Regions from separate parts of the Adlercreutzia sp. CNCM I-6207 genome, predicted to be linked through region 2. Evidence: predicted binding sites of a transcription regulator. Region 2 holds the regulator's gene; the other holds the start of a gene.
The links. The regulator LexA, encoded in region 2, represses DNA repair genes until DNA is damaged. The targets are predictions, from matches to a motif close to CNAACANNTGTTNG.
Positions count from the first base shown of each region.

Region 1: the regulator LexA is predicted to act here: its motif matches at 2,543-2,556, upstream of uvrB (excinuclease ABC subunit UvrB).

Region 1 covers NZ_CDRVLZ010000016.1:21,318-25,737, reverse strand. The annotation lists gene rpsA (30S ribosomal protein S1) at 1-432, shown strand, start outside; gene coaE (dephospho-CoA kinase) at 574-1,173, shown strand; gene ACW4QM_RS08875 (YeiH family protein) at 1,344-2,462, opposite strand; gene uvrB (excinuclease ABC subunit UvrB) at 2,656-4,420, shown strand, end outside.
Region 2 covers NZ_CDRVLZ010000010.1:60,478-64,897, forward strand. The annotation lists gene dapF (diaminopimelate epimerase) at 1-352, shown strand, start outside; gene hflX (GTPase HflX) at 508-1,830, shown strand; gene lexA (transcriptional repressor LexA) at 1,950-2,588, opposite strand; gene nrdR (transcriptional regulator NrdR) at 2,884-3,330, shown strand; gene dut (dUTP diphosphatase) at 3,334-3,768, shown strand; gene ACW4QM_RS06690 (hypothetical protein) at 3,783-4,292, shown strand; gene ACW4QM_RS06695 (hypothetical protein) at 4,413-4,420, shown strand, end outside.

The DNA.
Region 1 (4,420 bases), on a different contig from region 2:
GATCTGCAGCGTGAGCGCATCTCCCTCGGTCTCAAGCAGACCACGCCCGACCCGTGGATCCAGCTGGTGGAGAACTACCCGGTGGGCACCATCGTCGACGGCAAGGTTACCAAGATCGTGCCCTTCGGCGCCTTCGTCGAGCTGGGCGACTCCATCGAGGGCCTGGTGCACATCTCCGAGATGGCCGGCCGCCACATCGACACCCCGGCGCAGGTCGTGCATGCGGGCGACGATGTGAAGGTGAAGGTCATGGAGATCAACCCGGATCGCCGCCGCATTTCCCTGTCCATGAAGGCTGCTGCCGAGGAGCTCGGCTTCGAGATCGACGTGGACGAGTCGGTGCAGGCCGAGGAGAAGCCGGCCCGCCGCAAGAAGGACGAGGCTCCGGCCGAGGCCGAGGTCGTCGAGGTGGAGACCGTCGACGCCGAGTAGCCTCTGCGGGTTCGTGCGACTGCGAACGACCAGTGACTTTTCAAAGGCCGCTCTTCGGAGCGGCCTTTCTCGTGTATGATGGTTCCGTTGAATTACTTGGATATGATCGCGCGAAGGGGCGCGGTTTCGGAGGAGGTTCACATGAAGAAGCTGTTTCTCATCGGCGGCATGGGCGCCGGGAAGTCCACGGCGCGCAAGGCGCTCACTGACGAGGGCCTGGCCTGGATCGATCTCGATCAGGTGGGGCACGAGGTGCTCACGTGGGACACGGTGAAGGACGACCTGCGCGGCGCCTTCGGCGATGATATCTTCGACGAGAACGGGGAAGTGGTGCGCAGCGCGCTGGCCGCCAAGGCCTTCGCGACGCCGGCCGCCACGCGCAAGCTGAACACCATCACGATGCCCCGTATCGAGGAGCGCTACACTGACCTCATCGACGGCTTTGAGGCCGAGGGCAAGCCGGCCGTGGTGGTGGAGTACTCGGTGTTCCGTAATCGTCAGAGCTCGCTGGCCTACGGGGCCGATGTGGTCATGGCGGTGCTCGCGCCGCTGGAGACCCGCATCGAGCGCGCCGTGAAATCGGGCTTTCCCGAGGAGGACGTGCGCGCCCGCATCGCTCGCCAGATCACCGACGCCGACCGCATCGAAGCCTCGGATGTCGTCTTCAACAACGACGGCACCCCCGAGGAGCTGCGCAACGAAGTTATCTCCTGGTGGAACGAATATAAATCCTGTTGCTAACGCAACAGGATTTTATGCCGATGCTGCGAGGCCCTGTCGCATTTCATCTTCGCCCTTGTTTTGGCCACGGCGCGTACCAGAGTACGCTTGGGCCAAAGGCGGACGAATCTGAAACGCGACAGGGCCTCTCGCTGATTTCCTGGGGCGAACTTGTGTCGTTCTGCTGCTAGTTACCACAGGTTTAGTAAGTGCTGCATCCCCAGGCTGGCAGCGGCGATGCAGATCCAGCAGATGAGGCCCATGAGGATGGGCTTGGCACCGCTCCTCACCAGCTTCACGAGGTCGGTGTTCAGGCCAATGGCGGCCATGGCCATGACGATGAAGAACTTGCTCAAGGCCTTCAGAGGCGCGAAGGCGGCCGCGTCGGCTCCAGCGGCAACAGCAACCGTGGTGATGACCGAGGCTGCCAGGAAGAGCAGGATGAAGGTGGGGAAGGCGCGCTTCAGTGAGAAGCCGCCGAGAAGCCTCGCGCCGGTGGGAGCCGCTGCGGCGTTGGCGGCAGGGTCGCTCACTGCCAGGCCGTCGGTGCCGGGTCCGGCCACAGCCGCACCGGCGCCTGCTGCGTTCTCCTTGCGAGCCATGACGATGGCCAGTACGAGCGTGATGGGGATGATGGCGAGCGTGCGCGTGAGCTTCACGATGGTGGCGTCGTCAAGGGCGTTCGATCCGGGATGCATGCCGTCCCAGGCGGCCGCGGCGGCGGTGACCGACGAGGTGTCGTTCACGGCGGTGCCGGCGAACAGCCCGAAGCCCTCGTTGGACATGCCGAGCATACTTCCCAGGGTAGGGAAGATGAGCGCCGCGATGACGTTGAACAGGAAGATGACCGAGATGGCCTGGGCCACCTGCTCGTCCTTGGCGCGGATGACCGGCGCCGTGGCGGCGATGGCCGAGCCGCCGCAGATGGACGAGCCCACGGCGATGAGCGTGGCGATGGCGGAATCCATGCGCAGCACGCGGTAGAGGATGTAGCCCACGATGAGCGCCGTGGCGATGGTGGTGAGGATGATAGGCAGGCTCTCGGCGCCCACGGCGGCGATCTGGGCGAGGTTCAACCCGAAGCCCAGCAGGATGACGGCGTACTGCAGCACCTTTTTCGCTGTGAAGCCGATGCCGTCCTGCACGATGCCGCGCGCCGGCTGCTTCCACCAAAGGGCGATGACCATGCCGATGAGGATGGCGAACACCGGGCCGCCCACCACGGGCAGCGCCTCGCCGAGAAACCAGCAGGGAAGGGCGATGGCCGCGCACAGGCCGACGCCGGGGGCCACGTTCTTCACGTTCGCCACGATGATCTCCTCACGTCGCGGGATGTCAACAGCGATTGCAGAGTATAGCACTCATGGTTGGACGGATCGTGAACTTTAAGCGAACATCTGTTCATTTCTTGGGGAAGGTGCTAGACTGTTCTCCTTATAGCGAATTACTGTGAGAGGAGGGATGCGCGTGTCCACTCATCTTTCCAATATAGAAGGTATGGAAATGGCGGGGAAGTTGCCGGAGGTGCGGCTGGCGAACACCCCGTTCAAGGTGGTCTCGCCCTTCGAGCCGTCGGGGGACCAGCCCGAGGCCATCGCGGCGCTCGCGAAGGGCGTGGAAGAGGGCCTGCGCTACCAGACGCTTCTGGGCGTCACCGGCTCGGGCAAGACCTTCACCATGGCAAAGACCATCGAGGCGGTGCAGAAGCCCACGCTCGTCATGGCGCCGAACAAGACGCTGGCGGCCCAGTTGGCCGCCGAGCTGAAGGAGTTCTTCCCCGACAACGCCGTGGTGTACTTCGTCTCCTACTACGACTACTACCAGCCCGAGGCCTACGTGCCCTCATCGGACACCTTCATTGAGAAGGACGCCTCCATCAACGAGGAGGTGGAGAAGCTGCGCCATGCGGCCACCTCGGCTCTGCTGTCGCGGCGGGACGTCATCGTGGTGGCATCGGTGAGCTGCATCTACGGCATCGGCAGCCCCATGGACTACGCCGGCATGGCGGTGTTCGTCGACAAGCAGAAGGAGATGGACCGCGACCAGGTCATCCACGAGCTCATCGACATCCAGTACGACCGCAACGACTACGAGCAGAAGCGCGGCACCTTCCGCGTGCGGGGTGACGCGCTGGATGTGTTCCCGCCCTACGCCGACCATCCGGTGCGCATCGAGTTCTGGGGGGACGAGATCGAATCCATCGACGAGATCGACCAGGTCACGGGCGAGGTGCTGAACTCCTACGAGGCGCTGCCCATCTGGCCGGCGTCCCACTACGTCACGGCGCGTCCGAAGATGGACAAGGCCCTCGGCACGATTCAAGACGAGCTGCGCGAGCGCCTCATGCAGTTCAAGGAGGAGGGGAAGCTTCTTGAGGCTCAGCGTCTGGAGATGCGTGTGAACTACGACTTGGAGATGCTGGAGACCATGGGCTTCTGCTCCGGTATCGAGAACTACTCGCGCCATCTGGACGGGCGCGCGCCGGGCGAGCCGCCCTATACGCTCATCGACTACTTTCCGAAGGACTTCCTCTGCATCATCGACGAGTCCCACGTCACGGTGCCGCAGATCCGCGGCATGCACGAGGGCGACCGCTCCCGCAAGATCACGCTGGCCGAGCACGGCTTCCGCCTGCCCAGCTGCCTGGACAACCGCCCGCTTCGCTTCGACGAGTTCGAGGAGCGCATTCCACAGTTCATCTACGTGTCGGCCACGCCCGGCGATTACGAGGAGAAGGTGAGCCTCGCCCAGGTGGAGCAGGTCATCCGCCCGACGGGCCTACTGGATCCGGAGATCGTCGTGCGCACGAGCGCCAGCCAGATCGACGACATCATCGACGAGGCGAAGGAGCGGGCGGCGCGCAACGAGCGCGTGCTCATCACGACGCTCACGAAGAAGATGGCGGAGGACTTGACCGACCACTTGCTCGACCAGGGCGTGAAGGCGCGCTACATGCACTCGGACATCGCCACCCTGGAGCGCACGGAGATCCTGCGCGATCTGCGCCGGGGCGAGTTCGACGTGCTCGTGGGCATCAACCTTCTGCGTGAGGGACTCGATCTGCCCGAGGTGTCGCTCGTGGCCATCCTGGACGCCGATAAAGAGGGCTTCCTGCGCAACCACCGCTCGCTCATCCAGACCATAGGCCGCGCGGCCCGCAACGTGTCCGGCCAGGTCATCATGTACGCCGACCGCATCACCGATTCTATGCGCCGGGCTATCGACGAGACGCGCCGGCGCCGCGACATCCAAATGGCCTACAACGAGG
Region 2 (4,420 bases):
GCTGTTCCCCGCTGGTGCTGAGAAATCCCTCTCGACCCTGCGCATCGATCTTCCCGGCCCCTTCTTCGAGACGCATCCCGTATTTCCCGAGAAAACCAACGTCGAGTTCGCCTCCGTCACCGATGAGGGCATCGCCATGCGCGTATGGGAGAGGGGCTGCGGCGAGACCTTGGCCTGTGGCACCGGCGCCTGCGCCACCAACACGGCCGCCTGCCTCACCGGTCGGGCCGGCAGGGAGAACGATCTCCTGTTGAGCGGCGGCCTACTGCACATCTGCTGGAACGAGGATGGCACGATATCCATGACGGGACCGGCAACGGAGAGCTTCTCGGGAACCATTGTGCTGCCGTGAGCTTCTCCGGCGCTGCTGTTGTGCTATGATAGCCCCCGTTTCACCGGCGCAACGCCGCGCCACGATTAAGGAGTGATGCTCATGCGCCTGTAACGACCACTTGCACCGCCTTCCCCTCATGGGATCCGTCGTTACTTGAAGCAAAGGAGCATGCTATGACCGAATACGAATCCGTCATCCAAAAGGGTCCGGCCACCAAGGCCGAGGAGCGCCGCGAGCGCGCCGTTCTCGTGGGCGTCGAGCGCCCGGGGCTGCCGTGGCCCTTGGAATCTTCCCTGGCCGAGCTGGAACGTCTGGCCGATACGGCCGGAGCCGATGTGGTGGCCACGACGACCCAGCGCTTGGACGCGCCCAACCCGCGCACCTTCGTCGGCACGGGCAAGGCCGACGAAATCGCCGAGCTGGCACGGTCGCACGAGGCCGACCTCGTCATCTTCGACGATGAGCTGACACCTTCCCAGCAGGCCAATCTGGAGAAGGTCATGGACAAGTCCGTGAAGGTCATCGACCGTACGGCCCTCATTCTGGACATCTTCGCCCTGCACGCCACCTCCAAGGAGGGGCGTCTGCAGGTGCGTCTCGCCCAGAACCAGTACTTGTACCCGCGCCTGCGCGGCATGTGGGCCCACCTCGCTTCGAACCGCATGGGAGGCGGCGTGGGATCCCGCTTCGGTGAGGGCGAAAGCCAGCTGGAGGTGGACCGCCGCATGGTGCGCAAGCGCATCACGAGCATTCGCCGCGAGCTTGAGCGCCTGTCCGACGTGCGCTCGTTGCAGCGTGAGAGTCGGTACGGCAGCGGCATGTTCAAAGTGGCACTGGCCGGCTACACCAACGCCGGGAAAAGCTCGCTCATCAACCGGCTCACCGGAGCCGACGTGCTCAGCTACGACAAGCTCTTCGCCACGCTGGACTCCACCACCCGCAAGTTCGAACTGCCCGAGGGCCGCGAGGTCACCGTCACCGACACCGTCGGCTTCATCCAGAAGCTGCCCACCACCCTGGTCGAGGCCTTCAAGTCGACGCTCGACGAAATCACCGGAGCCGACCTTATCCTGCACGTGATCGACGCCTCCTCGCCGGAGTTCGAGGAGCAGATCGAGGCCGTGTGCGAGGTTCTCGACCAGATAGGGGCCCAGAGCATTCCGACGATCGCCACCTTCAACAAATGCGATCTGCTGGACGCCGAGACGCTGGCTGGCCTTAAAAGGCGTTATCCGAGCGCCCGGTTCGTGTCCGCTCGCTCTGGAGAGGGCATAGAGGGGCTCGTGGGCGCCATTGCCCAGGCCGCCTCGTCCGCCGACGCCAAGCTGGACGTGCTCGTGCCGTACCAACGGGGGGATTTGGTATCGCTGGCCCACGAGCGCTGCCACATCATCTCCGAGAGTCACGAGGCGACAGGCACGCGCCTGCAGCTGCTCGCGGCCCCTGCCTTCGTCAGCGCGTTCTCCCCTTACCTTGTCTCGGACGTCGACGCTTGAGGAAACCACCGCTCCAGAAACGAAAGAGCGCCCCTGCTCCGGATCCTCGCATCCGGAGCAGGGGCGCTCTTGATTGACCAAAAGGGGAGGACTCGCGGCCTATCGGCGCAGCGAAGGCGCTACAGGCGCCGAAACACGGCCACCACCTTGCCGGCAATGGAGCAGTCCGTGGTGATGATGGGATCCATCGTCGAGTTCTCCGGTTGCAGGCGGATATGGTCGGCCTCGCGGAAGAAGCGCTTGACGGTGGCGCCGTCGTCGATGATGGCCACGACGATATCGCCGTTGTTGGCCACCGGCTGCTCCTTCACAACCACGTAGTCGCCATCGTTGATGCCGGCCTCGATCATGGACTCGCCGCGCACCGAGAGCATGAAGGAGGGGGCATCGCCGACGATATCGGTGGGCAGCGTGATGGTGTCGGTGATGTTCTCCTCGGCGAGAATAGGGGAGCCGGCAGCCACGTTGCCCACCAAGGGCACATTGACGAGCTTGCTGTAGGCGGCCGCGAAGGCCGTGACAGGGGAGGGAACCTCCTCGATGGGATAGGTAAGCGCGATGGAGCGGGATTTAAGGGGGTCGCGCTTGATGAAGCCCTTGTCTTCAAGTGCCTTCAAATGGACATGGACGGTGGAAGGGGAGGAGAGCCCCAAACTCTGGCACACCTCGCGCACCGTAGGACCGTAGCCCTTCTCGCGAATGCACGCTTCGATGCAGTCGAGAACCGCCTGTTGCCGCTTGGTCACTTTCTGGGTCATAGCGCATCCTTTCACAAAAGCGTACATTTGTTTGAAAAATCTCTTGACGTGAACCTTTGTTCGCTCTATTATAACTGCGAACAAAGGTTCTACGCAAGAGGTCAGGAGTAAAAAATGGCACGCATCGAATTTTCCATAGCCTTCACGCTCAGCACCATCGCGTCATTCCTCATCTTCTTCGCCTAGAGCGTCGAGGGCGGGTGTCGCGAAGGTAGCAATGTTTTGAAGAGGGGAGCGCGCTAGGTCTGATAGGGTATGATAAGCAATCAACTTATCAAAGTGAGAAGGAGAACCTATGCGCTGTCCTTCCTGTGGCTACCAGGAATCGAAAGTCGTCGACTCGCGATCGGCCGACGACGGCGCCTCTATCCGGCGCCGTCGCGAATGCCTGCAGTGCGGCACGCGATTCACCACCTACGAGCGGCTCGCCGAAAATCCCATTCTCGTCATCAAGGCCGACGGTTCATCGGAGGTCTTCAACCGCGAGAAGCTCATGCGAGGATTGCTCATCGCCTGCGCGAAACGTCCCATCACGCCCGAGAAGATCGACGGACTCATCACGAGCATCGAGGCGGAATTGCGATCGAGTCAGCGCAACGAGATCAAATCGCGCGATTTGGGCGATTTGGTACTGGCCCGTCTGGCCACTCTGGATGACGTTGCCTATATTCGCTTCGCCAGCGTCTACAAGGATTTCCAGAATGTGGAGGAGTTCTCCGAGGCCCTGAAAGAGCTGGGCTGATCCATGGACGTTCTTTTCAAGCAGCTCGACGAGACCCTGGAAGCGCCCGCCTACGCCCGTCCGGGCGATGCGGGTCTCGATTTGCGCGCCGCCGAGGGCGGCACGCTTTTGCCCTTCGAGCGGGCACTCGTGCCCTGCGGTATCGCCTTGGCCATTCCCGAGGGCTATGCGGGGCTCATCATTCCCCGAAGCGGCCTGGCGGCACGACAGGGCATCTCCATCGTGAACGCCCCGGGCCTCATAGACAGCGGCTACCGGGGGGAGATCAAGGTGCCGCTCATCAATCTCGATCCAACGGAGGTGTTCAATTACGAAAAGGGCGAGCGCATCGCCCAACTCGTGATCATCGCTACCCCCACCATTACTTTACATAACACTTATGAGCTTCCCGAGAGCTCGCGCGGAGCGCAGGGCTTCGGAAGCAGCGGCCTTTCCTAGAAAGAGTGTCCTTTATGACCGATCACCGCGATTCGAAACCCGAAGAAACGCCCGAGCCCCAGCAGCTGGGAGCTCCGGAGACGACTCCCGAAAATCCCCAGCGACCCGAGCCGTCGACGGAGCCCTCGCAGGATCAGAGACGGGCGCTCATCGACGCCGACCTGAAATCCGCCCGCACGCTCTCGACGGTAGCCGCCATTGCAGGTCCAGTCTCCTTCATCATCGGCGGCGTGATGCTGAGCACGGTGGGCCTCGTCTGCGCCATTGTCGGCTTCGTTAAGATCAAGCACGTGATAGACGATGTCGATGGTCGCCAGAAGGTCTATGCCGCCACGGTACGCCAGACGCTTATCTGGGGTCTCGCCATCAGCGCCATTGCGCTCATCGTCAACATCGTCGGCATCGCGCTCATGATGCCCGTGCTCATGGAGGCCATGCAAACGGGAGACTTCACCTCGATCCTCGGCGAGGGCGCCACCATCACCGCGCAGCCATCCGGCGGCAGCGGCAATGCCTGGGGCTAAACACCTTCCATATACGGTAAAATGTTTCAAGTTGGAGGGCTTCTGAAAAGATTGACAAGAAAGGCTGATAATATGGATTATGTAAAATCGAAATCACGATCAACTATACAGGGTTTTCTAGTGGTTCT